DNA from 2 places in the Streptomyces sp. NPDC058257 genome. Region 1 is predicted to be linked to the other one. Evidence: riboswitches for the same ligand, from Rfam matches in the RefSeq annotation. Region 1 holds a riboswitch; the other holds the start of a gene.
What was found. Region 1 has a riboswitch for ZMP and ZTP ahead of glyA (serine hydroxymethyltransferase). Riboswitches for the same ligand answer to the same signal wherever they lie in the genome.
Positions count from the first base shown of each region.

Region 2: another riboswitch for ZMP and ZTP. It lies ahead of ACFVXC_RS35020 (bifunctional 5,10-methylenetetrahydrofolate dehydrogenase/5,10-methenyltetrahydrofolate cyclohydrolase); the one in region 1 lies ahead of glyA (serine hydroxymethyltransferase).

Region 1 covers NZ_JBHVXJ010000003.1:600,148-607,810, forward strand. Annotated here, with positions in the region: gene ACFVXC_RS11740 (FAD-binding protein) at 1-856, shown strand, start outside; gene ACFVXC_RS11745 (decaprenylphospho-beta-D-erythro-pentofuranosid-2-ulose 2-reductase) at 877-1,632, shown strand; gene ACFVXC_RS11750 (2'-5' RNA ligase family protein) at 1,664-2,251, opposite strand; gene trpS (tryptophan--tRNA ligase) at 2,325-3,338, opposite strand; gene glyA (serine hydroxymethyltransferase) at 3,493-4,788, opposite strand; ZMP/ZTP riboswitch at 4,831-4,922, opposite strand; gene rocD (ornithine--oxo-acid transaminase) at 5,034-6,236, shown strand; gene ACFVXC_RS11770 (SAM-dependent methyltransferase) at 6,286-7,071, opposite strand; gene ACFVXC_RS11775 (glutathionylspermidine synthase family protein) at 7,148-7,663, opposite strand, start outside.
Region 2 covers NZ_JBHVXJ010000021.1:152,972-160,634, reverse strand. Annotated here, with positions in the region: gene ACFVXC_RS35050 (alpha-ketoglutarate-dependent dioxygenase AlkB family protein) at 1-76, opposite strand, end outside; gene ACFVXC_RS35045 (hypothetical protein) at 73-636, opposite strand; gene ACFVXC_RS35040 (Ada metal-binding domain-containing protein) at 633-938, opposite strand; gene ACFVXC_RS35035 (2OG-Fe(II) oxygenase) at 935-1,669, opposite strand; gene ACFVXC_RS35030 (2OG-Fe(II) oxygenase) at 1,760-2,542, opposite strand; gene ACFVXC_RS35025 (DMT family transporter) at 2,437-3,483, opposite strand; ZMP/ZTP riboswitch at 3,667-3,752, shown strand; gene ACFVXC_RS35020 (bifunctional 5,10-methylenetetrahydrofolate dehydrogenase/5,10-methenyltetrahydrofolate cyclohydrolase) at 3,774-4,634, shown strand; gene ACFVXC_RS35015 (DMT family transporter) at 4,661-5,569, opposite strand; gene ACFVXC_RS35010 (LysR family transcriptional regulator) at 5,673-6,524, shown strand; gene ACFVXC_RS35005 (PPOX class F420-dependent oxidoreductase) at 6,512-7,069, opposite strand; gene ACFVXC_RS35000 (ABC transporter permease) at 7,226-7,663, opposite strand, start outside.

The DNA.
Region 1 (7,663 bases):
CATGGGTCTGACCGGTGTGATCCTCGCCGCGACGCTGCGGCTGCAACCGGTCGAGACGTCGTTGATGACGGTGGACACGGAGCGCGCCACCGACCTGGACGACCTGATGGCCCGCCTCACCGCCACCGACCACCGCTACCGCTACTCGGTCGCGTGGATCGACCTCCTCGCGCGCGGTGTGTCGATGGGGCGCGCGGTGCTCACGCGCGGCGATCACGCTCCCCTTGACGCCCTGCCGCCACGCGCGCGCAGAGCCCCGTTGACGTTCCGCCCCGGCCAGCTGCCGTCCGCCCCGCGCTTCCTGCCCGAAGGGCTGCTCGGCCGGAAGTCGGTGGGCCTCTTCAACGAGCTCTGGTACCGCAAGGCACCGCGGCTGCGGGTGGGCGAGCTGCAGAAGATGTCGACGTTCTTCCATCCCCTGGACGGCGTCCCGCACTGGAACCGCGTGTACGGCCGCGGCGGCTTCGTGCAGTACCAATTCGTCGTCGGGTACGGCGAGGAGGAGGCCCTGCGGCGCATCGTGCGGCGCATCTCGGACCGTGGCTGCCCGTCCTTCCTCGCCGTGCTGAAGCGCTTCGGAGAGGGCGATCCGGGCTGGCTCTCCTTCCCGATGCCCGGCTGGACCCTCGCCCTGGACATCCCGGCGAACCTGCCGGGCCTCGGCGCGTTCCTCGACGAGCTCGACGAGGAGGTCGCCGCCTGTGACGGCCGCGTCTACCTGGCCAAGGACTCCCGCCTGCGGCCCGACATGCTCGCCGCGATGTATCCGCGGCTCGACGATTTCCGCGCGCTGCGGGCGGACCTCGACCCGCGCGGCGTGTTCCGCTCGGACCTCTCGCGCCGCCTCGCCCTCTAGCACCTCAAGGAGTTGGTCCCATGAAGGACGCCTTCGGCACCCCCCAGTCCCTGCTCGTACTCGGCGGCACCTCCGAGATCGGTCTCGCCACCGCCCGCCGTCTGGTCGCGCGGCGCACCCGCACGGTGTGGCTGGCCGGCCGTCCTTCGCCGGGCCTGGAGAAGGCCGCCGCGGGCCTGCGCGAGCTGGGTGCGGACGTCCGCACCGTCGCCTTCGACGCGCTCGACTCCGAGTCCCACGAGGCCACGCTCGGCAAGATCTTCGCCGAGGGCGACATCGACATGGTCCTGCTGGCCTTCGGCATCCTCGGCGACCAGGCACGCGACGAGGACGAACCTCTGTCGGCGGTACGGGTCGCGCAGACGAACTACACCGGCGCGGTCTCCGCGGGCCTGGTGTGCGCGCGGTCGCTGCAGGCCCAGGGCCACGGCTCCCTGGTGGTGCTCTCGTCGGTCGCGGGCGAGCGGGCACGGCGCACGAACTTCATCTACGGGTCGAGCAAGGCGGGCCTTGACGCCTTCGCCCAGGGCCTGGGCGACGCGCTGCACGGCACGGGGGTGCACGTGATGGTCGTGCGCCCCGGATTCGTACGTTCCAAGATGACGGCGGGCCTGGAGGAGGCGCCGATGGCGACCACTCCGGAGGCGGTCGCGCTTGCCATCGAGACGGGCCTGCGGCGGCGCTCGGAGACGGTGTGGGTGCCCGGCGCGCTGCGGGTGGTCATGTCGGCGCTGCGTCACGTGCCGCGGACGGTGTTCCGGCGGCTTCCGGTGTAAGGCCCCCTGCGCGCGTACAGGCGGGCCCGGATCAGCGAGCGGGCTGCTTGCTGTGGGTGGCCGGGGCCATGGCCTGCGGAGGCACCACCGGGCCGCCACCGCCGAAGGCGAACTCGCGCAGCTTGCGCCACACGCCGTCGGCGCCCTGTTCGTAGAGCGCGAAGCCGGTGCAGGGCCACTCGGCCGTGTACTCCGAAAGCTCCGCGTACGCCCGGTCCATGGCTTCCTCGGAGATGCCGTGGGCCACCGTGACGTGCGGGTGGTAGGGGAACTGCAGCTCGCGCGCCATGGGCCCGGAGGCGTCCCGCACCCGCTCCTGCAGCCAGCCGCAGGCCGCGCCGCCCGACATCACCTGAACGAAGACGACGGGCGACAGCGGCCGGAACGTGCCCGTCCCGGAGAGCCGCATCGGGAAGGGGCGCCCGGCGGCGGCGACGGCCCCCAGGTGCGCCTCGACGGCGGGCAGCGCCGTGGCGTCCACCTCGGTCGGCGGCAGCAGCGTGACGTGGGTGGGGATGCCGTGCGCCGCGGGGTCCCCGAAGCCCGCGCGCCGCTCCTGGAGCAGGCTGCCGTGAGGCTCCGGGACCGCGATCGACACACCGATCGTTACGGTCCCCACGTCGTACTCCTGTCGGTCGGATGGCGGGCAGAGGGCGCTGCTGTGCCTCGTGTGGTGCAGGGGGCGGTGTGGCTCAGTGCTTGGCGGGCAGGAGGCCCACCTTGTCGTACGCCTGGGCAAGTGTCTCCGCGGCGACGGCGCGCGCCTTCTCCGCGCCCTTGGCCAGGATCGAGTCGAGCGTCTCCGGGTCGTCCAGGTAGGCCTGGGTGCGGTCCCGGAAGGGAGTCACGAAGTCGACCATGACGTCGGCGAGGTCCGTCTTCAGCGCACCGTAGCCCTTGCCGGCGTACTTCTGCTCCAGTTCCGGAATACCGGTGCCGGTGAGCGTGGAGTAGATGCTGAGGAGGTTGCTGACACCCGGCTTCTCCACCGTGTCGTAGCGCACGACCGTGTCGGTGTCGGTGACCGCGCTCTTGACCTTCTTGGCGGTGGCCTTGGGCTCGTCGAGGAGGTTGATCAGGCCCTTCGGGGTGGACGCCGACTTGCTCATCTTGATCGCCGGGTCCTGGAGATCGAAGATCTTCGCCGTCTCCTTGAGGATGTACGCCGCCGGAACGGTGAACGTCTCACCGAAGCGGCCGTTGAAGCGCTCCGCGAGGTCACGGGTCAGCTCGATGTGCTGGCGCTGGTCCTCACCGACGGGAACCTGATTCGCCTGGTAGAGCAGGATGTCCGCGACCTGGAGGACCGGGTACGTGAAGAGGCCCACGGAGGCGCGGTCGGCACCCTGCTTGGCCGCCTTGTCCTTGAACTGCGTCATGCGCGACGCCTCACCGAAGCCCGTGAGGCAGTTCATGACCCAGCCGAGCTGGGCGTGCTCGGGGACGTGGCTCTGGACGAAGAGCGTGCAGCGCTCGGGGTCGAGTCCCGCGGCGAGGAGCTGGGCGGCGGCGAGCCGGGTGTTGGCGCGCAGCTCGGCCGGGTCCTGCGGGATCGTGATCGCGTGCAGGTCCACCACCATGTAGAAGGCGTCGTGAGACTCCTGCAGCGCCACCCACTGGCGGACCGCGCCAAGGTAGTTGCCGAGGTGGAACGAGCCTGCGGTGGGCTGGATTCCGGAGAGCACGCGAGGACGATCAATGGCCATGGGGCTCATTCTCTCAGGTGACTCTCATAGCTCGGAAACAGTCGTGTGACGGGTGTGCCGCGATCTTGTGATCCGGCGCTTCGGCGTTCAGTCCGTTGCTGCTGTTCCCCGTCTCCGATGAGACGAGGAACACAGTGCGTTCAGGGGCCGCGGCTCAGTGGGCGGGCAGGCCCGGAGCGGGATGGGCTGCCATCAGGTCGGCGACCTCGGACCGGATCTTCGTCAGGGCGTCCTCGTCGCCGGCGCGGGCCGCGGCGACGCCCCGGTCGATCCAGTCGGCGACGGTCGGCATGTGCTGCGTTCCCAGGCCCCGGGAGGTGAGCGAGGGGGTGCCGATGCGGACGCCGGAGGGGTCGAACGGCTTCCTCGGGTCGTAGGGCACGGTGTTGTGGTTGACGACGATCCCGGCCCGGTCCAGGGCCTTGGCGGCGACCTTGCCCGGTACGTCCTTGGGGGTGAGGTCCATCAGGATCAGGTGGTTGTCGGTACCGCCGGAGACCAGGTCGAAGCCGCGGTCGAGCAGGGCTTGGGCGAGTGCCCGCGCGTTGGCGACGACGGCGTGGGCGTAGTCGCGGAAGGAGGGCCGCGACGCCTCGTGCAGGGCGACGGCGATCGCCGCGGTGGTCTGGTTGTGCGGACCGCCCTGCAGACCGGGGAAGACTGCCTTGTCGATGGCCTTGGCGTGCTCTTCGCGGGACATCAGCATCGCGCCGCGCGGGCCGCGCAGGGTCTTGTGGGTGGTCGTGGAGATCACGTCGGCGTACGGCACCGGTGAGGGGTGGGCGCCGCCCGCGATCAGGCCCGCGATGTGCGCGATGTCGGCGACGAGGACGGCCCCCGCCTCGCGGGCGATCTCGGCGAAGGCGGCGAAGTCGATGGTGCGGGGGAGTGCGGTGCCACCGCAGAAGATCAGCTTCGGGCGCTCCTTGAGGGCGAGGTCGCGCACCTCGTCGAAATCGATCAGGCCGGTGTCATGGCGGACGCCGTACTGGACGCCGCGGAACCACCTGCCCGTGGCGGAGACGCCCCAGCCGTGGGTGAGGTGGCCGCCCATGGGCAGGGCCATGCCCATCACGGTGTCGCCGGGCTCGGCGAAGGCGAGGTAGACGGCGAGGTTGGCCGGGGAGCCGGAGTAGGGCTGCACGTTCGCGTGCTCGACGCCGAAGACGGACTTGGCGCGGGCGACGGCGAGGCGCTCGACGGGGTCGATGTTCTGCTGGCCCTCGTAGTAGCGGCGGCCAGGGTAGCCCTCGCTGTACTTGTTCTGAAGGACCGTGCCGGAGGCTTCGAGGACGGCCGTGGAGACGTAGTTCTCGCTGGGGATCAGGCGCAGGGTGTCGGCCTGGAGCTGCTCCTCGGCAGCGATGAGAGCGGCAAGTTCGGAGTCCTCGGCGGCGAGCGCGGGATGGCTGAGGGTGTTCGGGAGATCCGGGGAAAGGGGGCGGTTCATACGGCGTCCTCCGGGGCGAGCGGTCAGTGTCCGGTCGTGGTCCCGGGGTGCCCAGGCGGTCGGCACCTCGAAGGGTTCTGCCTCGCACGGCTCCCCCGGGGTCCGTTCCCCGCGCGCCAGTCGCCGTGCTGTAGCGGCCAGCCTAGCGGGCACGCCGCCGCGGCGGGTTTCTTCGTCCGCGATCCGAGCGACGATAGAAACAGGGCACCACACCCGCCCGCCGCCGCAGGACGAACGGAGACCCCGTGTCGACTACCGAAGAGTTCATCACCTCGGCCGAAGCCCACAGCGCGCACAACTACCACCCGCTGCCCATCGTGGTCGCGTCGGCCGACGGCGCCTGGATGACGGACGTCGAGGGGCGCCGCTACCTCGACATGCTCGCCGGGTACTCGGCCCTGAATTTCGGGCACGGCAACCGCCGTCTGATCGACGCGGCCAAGGAGCAGCTGGAGCGGGTGACGCTCACATCGCGGGCCTTCCACCACGACCGGTTCGCCGAGTTCTGTACACGCCTCGCCGAGCTGTGCGGCAAGGAGATGGTGCTGCCGATGAACACCGGCGCCGAGGCGGTGGAGACGGCCGTGAAGACCGCCAGGAAGTGGGGGTACCAGGTCAAGGGCGTGCCCGACGGCAGGGCGAAGATCGTTGTCGCGCGCGACAACTTCCATGGGCGGACCACGACCATCGTCAGCTTCTCGACGGACGCCGAGGCGCGGGCGGACTTCGGTCCTTACACGCCGGGATTCGAGATCGTGCCGTACGGCGACCTGACGGCGATGCGGGCCGCGGTCACGGAGAACACCGTGGCCGTGCTCCTTGAGCCGATCCAGGGCGAGGCGGGGGTCCTCGTACCCCCGGCCGGATATCTCGCGGGCGTACGGGAGTTGACGCGGGAGCGGAACGTCCTCTTCATGGCGGACGAGATCCAGTCGGGGCTCGGCAGGACGGGCAGGACGTTCGCGTGCGAGCACGAGGGCGTGGTGCCGGACGTGTACATCCTGGGCAAGGCGCTCGGCGGGGGCGTCGTGCCGGTGTCCGCGGTGGTGGCGGACGCGGATGTCCTCGGCGTGTTCAAGCCGGGTGAGCACGGCTCGACGTTCGGCGGCAATCCACTGGCGTGCGCGGTGGCCCTTGAGGTCGTCGCGATGCTGAGCTCGGGCGAGTTCCAGCAGCGGGCCACCGAGCTGGGCGAGCATCTGCACGCCGAACTGGGACTGCTCGCCGGGACGGGCGCGGTGACACAGGTGCGGGGCCGCGGGCTGTGGGCGGGCGTCGACATCGACCCGTCGCACGGCACGGGCCGCGAGATCTCGGAGAAGCTGATGGGCCGGGGTGTCCTCGTCAAGGACACCCACGGCTCGACGATCCGGATCGCTCCGCCGCTGGTGATCAGCAAGGAGGACCTGGACTGGGGGCTTGACCAGCTGCGGGGGGTGCTGGCGTAGTTCCGGGGGGGGGGGGCTGGCGTAGTTCCGGGGGTGATCCGGTCCGGGGTCAGTGCTTGACTCCGACCCCGCCGAACATGGCCACGTCCTCGACGCCGGGTGCGGTCTCCGTGCGCCAGCGGTTGCACGACACCACGCCGGGTTCCAGGAGGTCCAGGCCCTCGAAGAACGCGGCGACCTGCCCGGGGGCGCGCTGCGTGAGCCTGGGTGTGCCGTTCTCGTTCCAGAACGCCACCGCCTCGTCCACGTCGGGCATCTCCGGGCTTGTGATCGTGTGCGAGAGGACCAGGTGGCTGCCGGCCGGCAGCGCGTCGAGCAGGCGGCGCACGATGCCGTACGCCTCGGAGTCGTCCTCGATGAAGATGACGACTCCGAGCAGGATCAGCGCCACCGGCTGGTCGAAGTCCAGGGTCTTGGCCGCGTGTTCGAGGATCGCCTCCACATTGCGCAGATCCTCGTCGAGGTAGTCGGTGCTGCCCTCGGGGGTACTGGTGAGCAGGGCGCGCGCGTGGGTGAGGACCAACGGGTCGTTGTCCACGTAGACGACACGGGACTCGGGGGCGAGCCGCTGGGCGACCTCGTGGGTGTTGTCGGCGGTCGGCAGGCCGGTGCCGATGTCGAGGAACTGCCGGATGCCGCACTCGGTCACGAGGTGGCTCACGGCGCGCCCGAGGAACTGCCGGTCGGCGAGCGCGTACGCGCCGATGCCGGGGTGCAGCGTGCGGATCTGGTCCCCGGCGGCCTGGTCGACGGGGTAGTTGTCCTTGCCGCCGAGCCAGTAGTTCCAGATCCTGGCCGTGTGAGGCTGCGTGGTGTTGATCCTGCTGTCGGCCATGGTCGCTCCGCCTCCGAGTGCGTCATCTCGAACGAACGGCAGCGTACTCGGGGGACTTGGCGCGGACGTAGGCCGCTCAGAGAATCACGTGCGGCAGGAACCTCGCGTACTCGTCCGTGATCGGACCCGCCGACTCCCGGATGCCAAGACCCGCCGCCTCGCCCTCGACGACCCACGCGCCGAGCACCACACGGTTGCCGTCGAAATCGGGCAGCGGCGCCAACTCCTGGTAGCAGCAGGCCTCTTCCCGTACGACGGGTCCGACGGGTTCGACCGCCATGGGGACCTCGGCGCCCGGCGGATGGATCGTGACGCCCGCGCCCTCGCGGCCGAGGAGGGGCTTGGCGACGTAGCCCCGCCCGGAAGCCAGCTCACGCGGGCCGTCCAGGTAGGCGGGCAGGAGGTTGGGGTGACCGGGGTACAGCTCCCAGAGGATCGCGAGCAGCGCCTTGTTGGAGAGGAGCATCTTCCAGGCGGGCTCGATCCACAGGGTGGAACCGGTGCCGCCGCCGTTGTCGAGGGTCTGAAGGACGTGCGGGGCGAATCGGTCGGTGGTCAGCCACTCCCACGGATAGAGCTTGAAGCAGCTGCG
Region 2 (7,663 bases), on a different contig from region 1:
CCAGGGTGAGCCACTGCGGCACGTGCACCGCGCCGGGGGCGATCTCCGTGGCGGGGCGGGGGATCAGGGCGCTCACGCGGTCACCTCGGCGGGCAGGTGGGTGGTGACCCAGCGGTGGCGTACGTCCCAGGTGGCGCCGTCGGCTGTCGCGCCGCGCAGTCCGTGGAGCACGTCGTCTCCGGCGAGGGCCGGAACGCGGGAGTCCTTGAGCGAGGCGAAGGCGTAACTGCGGGCCGGGTCCCAGTCGGTGGAGTGGCGCAGGCGACGGGCCAGCTGGGCGAGGCCGAGCGGCGCGGCTGCCATGACCCAGGCGTCCGGGAGCTCCGTGGTGAGGCGGCGGGCGGGGCGCAGCCAGGACGCGGCCGTCTCGGGCCAGCTCACCGTGGTGAGGATCGTGCCGCCGCGGTCCTTCCACGCGGCGGCGAAGGCCTCGGCGGCGGCCCGGGATGCGGTGTCGCGGCTGTGGCCGACGGTGACGGTCTCGATTCGCGCCTTCGGCAGGGTCAACAGGCCGATCAGGGCGGCGAGTTCGGCCTCGGTGTGCGCTGCCGGGGCGGGCAGGTCCGCGTGGGCGGCCAGGTCGGCGGCGCCGATCAGGGGTGAGCGGGAGTTCTCCCGCTCCTTCAGGATGCTCATGGTGTGCCGGTGCTTTCTGGGTCTGCTTTCCATCGAGCGTACTGAGCGGGCAGGCACACCGCGCAGGGACGGTAACCGGCCGCGACCGCGGTGCCCTCGTCGGGGAAGAACACCCGGTGGGTGGAGTAGGGGCCGCGGGCGAGGGCCCGCAGCGCGGAAGGGCAGTCCAGGCGGCCGTACAGTCGCCCGCGGCGATGTCCGGCCAGAGTGCCCGGAGCGCTGCTGGGGTACGGCTTTCCGTCCTGGCCGCACAGGGTGTACGAACGCGGGTACGGGCGCCCGGCGGCCGGGTCGGGGTTCATGCCGCGTCGTGGAAGACCAGGCCGAGCGTGCGCCGCCGCCCGGAGCGGACGGTGCTCACGCCGTGCCGCATCGGCGCGGTCGACCAGCCGCGCTTGGAGGCCACGGGCCGGTCCCGGGTCGTGAAGACGAGCCCGTGGCCCAGCGGCAGGGTCGTGGACGATCCGCGCGACTGGGCGCGGGGGCGCTGCTCGGTCATGATGAACTCGCCACCGGTGAAATCGGCCCCGGGGGCGTCGAGGCCGATGACGACCTGGAGCGGGAAGAGCATGTCGCCGAAGACGTCGCGGTGCAGGGCGTTCCAGTCGCCGGGCCCGTAGCGCAGGAGGATCTGGGCGGACTTGACCTGCCCGGCCGCGTGGCACATCCCCACCCACTCCTCCAGGCTCCCGGGCCAGGGGGCGGGCTTGCCGAGCTTCTCGGCCCAGTCGCGGGCGATGGGCAGCAGGCGAGGGTAGAACGCTGCACGCAACTCGCGTACTACATCGGGGAGTTCGTGGGTGAAGTAGCGGTAGCGGCCGGAGCCGAAGCGGTAGCGGCCCATGTCGACGGTCGCGCGGAAGCGGTCGGTGTCGTCGTACAGGGCGGCGATGTCGCGGCAGACGCCGGGGGTCAGAAGCGGGCCGGTGAGGGCGTGGCCGTACTCGTCGAGCTCGGCGGTCAGCGCGTCCCAGTTCTCGGCGGCGACGCGTTCACCGACACGGGTATCCGCCACGTGAGTGGTGTCGATCATGATCAGAACCCTTCGTGGTCGTGCGGATCGGAGGCGGGTGTCGCGATCACGCGTGTTGACGGCATGGGGACGTCACGCCGCGCACTGCCGTCAGCGGGCATTGTGGAAGATCACGCCGAGCGTGTTGCGGTGGCCGGATTCCACGGCGTTGGTGCCGTGCCGCATGGGGTGACGTCGGTAGCCGTCGCGGCCGCGGACGGGCCGGTGCCGGACAGGGAAGATCATGCCCTGGCCGAGCTGCGGCTTGACGACCACGGCGCGCGACTGGAAGCGCGGCCGCTGCTCCACGAAGACGTTCTCCCCGCCGGTGAAGTCCTCGCCGGCCTCGTTCAGCATGACGGCGATCTGCAGCGGGAAGACGATGTCTCCGTAGACGTCTTGATGCAGACAGGCGTAGTCGCCCTCGCCGTAGTTCAGGATCAGCGGGGTGGGGCGCCGCTGCCCGTTCTCCGCGCACTCGGCGAGCAACTCCTCCAGCGTGGGCGGGAAGGTGCGCTCGTCGAGCTGCGGGGCCCACTGGTTGGCCATCCACGCCATCGGCGGATACAGCTTCTCGCGCAGTGTCCGCACGAGCGGGACGGAGGCCGGGTCGGCGAAGTACTTGTAGGTGCCACGGCCGAAGTTGTGCCGCTGCATGACCACGGTCGAGCGGAAGCGGCTCGGCTCGTCGAACGTGGCGATGATCTCCTGACACTGCTCACGCGACAGCAGCGGAGGCGTGAGCGCCACGCCCTCCGCGTTCAACTGGGCATAGAGATCAGCCCACTTCAGTTCTCCGAGTGCGGGAATCGTCGGTTCGGACGGACCGCGGGGCGGGGCGTCCGACCCGGGCTCGGGGCCGAAGAGGTCGGGGGTGAGGATGGTCTTGTGCATGATTCCGTGTCCTTCGTACCGTGGGGCAGGCTGGCCCGCGCGTACTCGATGTTCGCCGCCCGCGGGTACGCGTGCTGGCGGCATTCGGACACGGCGTTCCGCCGACGGGTCATGCCGACGCCGACAAGCACGACCGCCATCCCCACGGCCACCCGGATGCTGAACGCCTCGTCGAGCACGATGGCGCCCAGCGCCACGGAGACCACCGGCAGCAGATACCCGACGGTCGCCGCGTTGGTCGCGCCCTCGTCCGCGATGATCCGGTAGGTGAGGTGGAAGGTGACGCCGGTGGCGAAGATCCCCAGGACGACCACGGCGATCAGCGCGGTGCGATCCACGTGGATCGTCTCCAGGCCGCCGACCGGCAGGGCCAGTGCCGTCAGGCCCGTGGCCGCCATGAGCTGGGCGGCGGAGAGGGAGAGGGTGGGCACACCCTTCCCGACGAGGTGGTGCCCCATGTACGCGAAACCGACGGCGTAGCTCGCCGCCGCGCCCACGATGGCGAGCGCGCCCCAACTCGTCAGGCCTGACTGCTGCCATGGCGCGAAGATCAGCGACGTACCCGCGAAACCGATGAGGAGCCCGGCGAGGCGGATGGGGCGCAGGCCTCGTTCCGTACCGATGGCGAGGCCGATCAGGACGGACCACAGCGGAGTCGTCGCGTTCAGGGCGCCCGCCACACCGGAGTCGACGGTCTGCTGGCCGACGCTGAAGAGGCCGAAGGGCAGGGCGTTGCAGAAGAAGGCGGCGACGAAGACGTGCTTCCACGTCGCACGGCCCCGGGGAAGGCGGCCCCGCGTACCGAAGAGCAGGACCGTCAGGGTCGCCGCGCCGAGTGCGCAGCGAAGGAGGGTGACCTGCACGGGAGACAGGCCTTCCAGGGCCAGTTTGATCCAGAGGAAGGTCGATCCCCACAGGAGGGCGAGTACGCCCACTCTCACCGCTGCCCGGGTTCTTCCGGGGACGCCATTCACTGTTCGCTCTCGCTCTCCTTGGCCGGATCCTTGTCAGGGAACGATGCCGTCACCGACATGAAAGGACAAGCAACAAGATTTGAACTTTCATTAAGCTCAGCTACATCCGCAATACCAGCGCCCCTCGTCCCGCACCGTCCCTTAGGCTGAGAGGCGGGCCGTGACTGGCGCTGAGGTGGAGCACCACCGGGGAGCGGCCTGACATCGTGTCGATGCCGCGCGCCTGGGCGACTCACCCTGAAGCTCAGGAGTGGCACATGCCCCAGACGCAGACAGCTCGCCCGATGGACGGCACCGGCCTCGCCCGTCGCATCGTCGAATCGAGCTCCGCGACCGCCGCCGACATCCGCCGTCGCACCGGTGTGTCCCCGTGCCTCGCGACCGTCCTCGTCGGTGAGGACCCCGCCTCGGTGACCTACGTCCGTATGAAGCGCTCCCGCTGCGAGAAGGCCGGCATCGAGTCACGGCACGTCGCCCTGCCCGCTTCGGTCGGCACCGCCGAACTGGTCGCGACGATCACCGCGCTCTCCCAGGACCCGACCGTCCACGGCATCCTGCTGCAGCACCCCGCAGGTCCCCACATCGACGAGCGCGCCGCCTTCGAGGCGATCGCGCCGGACAAGGACGTCGACGGGGTGACCATGCACTCCTTCGCGGCGATGGGCTTCGGCCTGCCCGGCTTCGTGTCCTGCACCCCCGGCGGCATCATGCGCCTGCTCGACGAGTACGACGTCGACCTCACCGGCAAGCACGCAGTCGTCGTGGGACGCAGCGCCATCCTCGGCAAGCCCGCGGGGATGCTGCTCCTGGGCAGGGACGCGACGGTCACGTACTGCCACTCGCGCACCGCGGACCTGTCAGCGATCGTGCGGCAGGCCGATGTCCTGCTCGCCGCGGTCGGACGCCCGCGCTTCATCACCGGCGCGGACATCAAGCCCGGCGCCGTGGTGATCGACGCGGGCTACAACCCGGGGAACGTCGGCGACATCGACTTCGACACCGCCCGTGACCGGGCGAGCCTGATCACGCCCGTACCCGGCGGCGTCGGACCCATGACCATCGCCGTGCTCCTCGCCCAGACGGTCGAGGCGGCGACGCGGCAGCTCGGCCTGAGCTGATCACGGTCGTCTGAGAAGGGAGTGGCTCAGGAACGGCTCAGGACGCTGACCCCGTTCGCCGTCACGATCGCCGCGATGGCGAGGCACTCCACCCAGTCGAGGGCCTGGCCCAGGACGACCATGCCCACCAGCGCCGCGAGGACCGGGTTGACGCTCATGAAGATCCCGAAGAAGCGGGCGTCGACCCGGCGCAGGGCGAGCAGGTCGGCGAGGAAGGGGACCGCGGAGGAGAGGATGCCCGCGGTGGCGGCGCAGGCAAGGGCGGTGGCCGTCGGCGGGTGGTGGGCGAGGACCACGATGCCGACCGGCAGATAGAGGAGCCCGGAGATCCCCGCGGCGGCGGCCGAGCCCTCGACGCCCGGGAGGCGGGCTCCGACCGTACGGTTGAGCAGGATGTACGAGGCCCAGCAGGCCGCGGCGAGCAGGCCGAGCGCGATACCGACGTAATCCGTGCTGGGCCGCGGGCGGGCCAGGGCCACCACCGCCACCCCCGCGACGGCCGCACAGCCGAGGTCCACCGCACGGCGGGACGCGGCCAGCGCGACCGACAGCGGGCCCAGGAACTCAAGGGTCACCGCGAGGCCGAGGCCCACGCGGTCGATCGCGGTGTAGAGGGAGAGGTTCATGGTGGCGAAGACCGCCGCCAGGCACAGCAGCGGCCACCACTGACGCCAGGTGAAGGCGCGTATCCTGGGCCTGCCCACCGTCAGGAGCACGGCTCCCGCGACCCACTGCCGCACGGCCACGACACCGGCGGGGCCGATGACACCGAACGCCAAGGCGCCTGTGGCAGCGCCGACTTGGTTGGACAGGCCGCTGCCGAACATCATCGCCATGCCCGGCAGACGGCCTCGTGCACTCGCGCCCTCGCCGGCCGGGCCGCCCTGACCGGCCGGAACGACAGCGGACGCGGCTTGGCTCTGAGACGTTCGCATGCATCGCAGGATGCATCACCCGCGCGCATACTAAAAATGCATGCACGCGCTCATCTATACGCTCTGGTCATCCATACGTCCCGGTTGTGTCTACGCTGTGGTCATGGATCTGGAACTGCGGCATCTGCGCTGCCTGGTCGCCATCGTCGACACGGGCGGCTTCACCGATGCCGCCGCCGAGTTGGGGGTCTCCCAGGCGGCCGTCTCACGGACCCTCGGCGGGCTCGAGGAGGTGCTGGGGGCGCGCCTCCTGCACCGCACCAGCCGGAGCGTCACGCCCACGACCGCGGGGGTGCAGGTTCTCGCCCGGGCCCGGCATCTGCTCGCGGAGGCCGACGACCTCATCCGGGAGGCGACCACCGGACACACGCGGCTGCGCATCGGCCACGCCTGGTCGGCGATGGGCCGCCACACGGCGGAGTTCCAGCGCCGCTGGGCCGCCGGACATCCCGACGTCGAGCTGTACTTGATCCGGACGAACTCCGCGACCGGCGGCCTAGCCGAGGGCCTGTGCGACCTCGCCGTCGTCCGCACCACCTTCAACGAGGCCCGCTTCGCCAGCGCCGTCGTCGGTCACGAGCGCCGCTTCTGCGCACTGGCGAGCGACGACCCATGGGCCAGGCGGCGTTCCGTTCCGCTGGCCGACATACAGGGCCGTACGCTCCTCATCGACCGGCGCACCGGCACCACCACCGCCGAGCTGTGGCCCGAAGAGGCCCGGCCCCCGGTGGAGTACACCCAGGACATCGACGACTGGCTCGCCATCATCGCGTCGGGCCGCTGCGTCGGTCTCACCCCGGAGAGCACCGCCAATCAGTACCGCCGCGACGGCGTCGTGTTCCGCCCGCTGCGCGACGCCGACCCGATCGCCGTACACCTCATCTGGCGCCGCCACGACCCGCATCCCATGACGCACGCCGCCGTGGCTCTCCTGACGGACCTCTACCGGAACTGAGGCGGCGGTTCGCCCGTGCCGAGCTGCAGACCGGGCCGCCCCACGGTCGCGCCCACCGACTCACCGCCGGGTCCCTTGGGCCCGGGGCCCGCGAGGATCCGCTTCCCCGCGGCTCCGTACACGTGCTTGACGTGCAGCCGGATCACCAGGCGACGCTCCCTCACCATCGCCGCGCGGAACCCTTCCCAGTCGGGATGCTCGCCCTGGAACCCCTGGAAGACCAGCGCCAGTTCATCCGCGACCGCGTCATGCGGATCGGTCACGACCGGCGTCAGCTCGGCGTCGCCCTCGGCGATCATGTAGGAGAAGCCCGCGCCGTCGGTGACGAGGAAGCTCGCGCGCGGATCGCGGCGCAGATTGCGGGTCTTGGCGCGGCTGTCGGTGACCATGAGGCGGATGAGGCGGGCCTCGGGGTCGTAGGCGTAGCCGACGTTGGAGAGTTGCGGGCGGCCGTCACGTTTGAGGGTGACGAGCGTGCCGATGCGCTGTTCCTGGAGCAGGTCGAGCAGGCTGCTTTCGTCGACTTTCCCTAAGTGCTCAGTCATGTGGTGAGAATACGAGAGGCGGTGGCCGTCCAGACAGCGCGGCCGGGGTGGGCGGCACAGAGCGATGCCCTCGTCGCCCGCGGGGGATTTAGGCTGACGAAGGCACCGCGTCCGCTGGGGCGAGTTCCTGCGAAGTCGCCCCCTATGGCCATCTGGTCAGGTCGTGGCGAGCGCCTCCGTGGGAGGAAGCCGCGCCGCGCGGACCGCGGGGTAGAACCCGGCAAGACCGCCGATGACCAAGGTCGCGCCCACCCCGCCCGCCATCGCCCAGACTGGCACCACCGATGGCCAGCCCTGGTAGGTGGAGTAGCCGGAGGTGACGGCGATGCCGAGCAGGACTCCGCCCAGGCCGCCGAGCGCGGAGAGCAGCAGGGCCTCGCAGAGGAACTGCGTACGGATCTGGCCGCGGGTGGCGCCGAGGGAGCGGCGCAGCCCTATCTCGGAGCGCCGCTCAAGGACCGAGATGACCATGGTGTTGGCGACGCCGACCCCGCCGACGAGCAGGGCCACAGCGCCCAGGCCCAGGAGCAGACCGCTGAGGGTGTCGTCGGTGGCCGCCTTGGCCTCAAGGACGTCGGAGGGGCGGGAGACGTT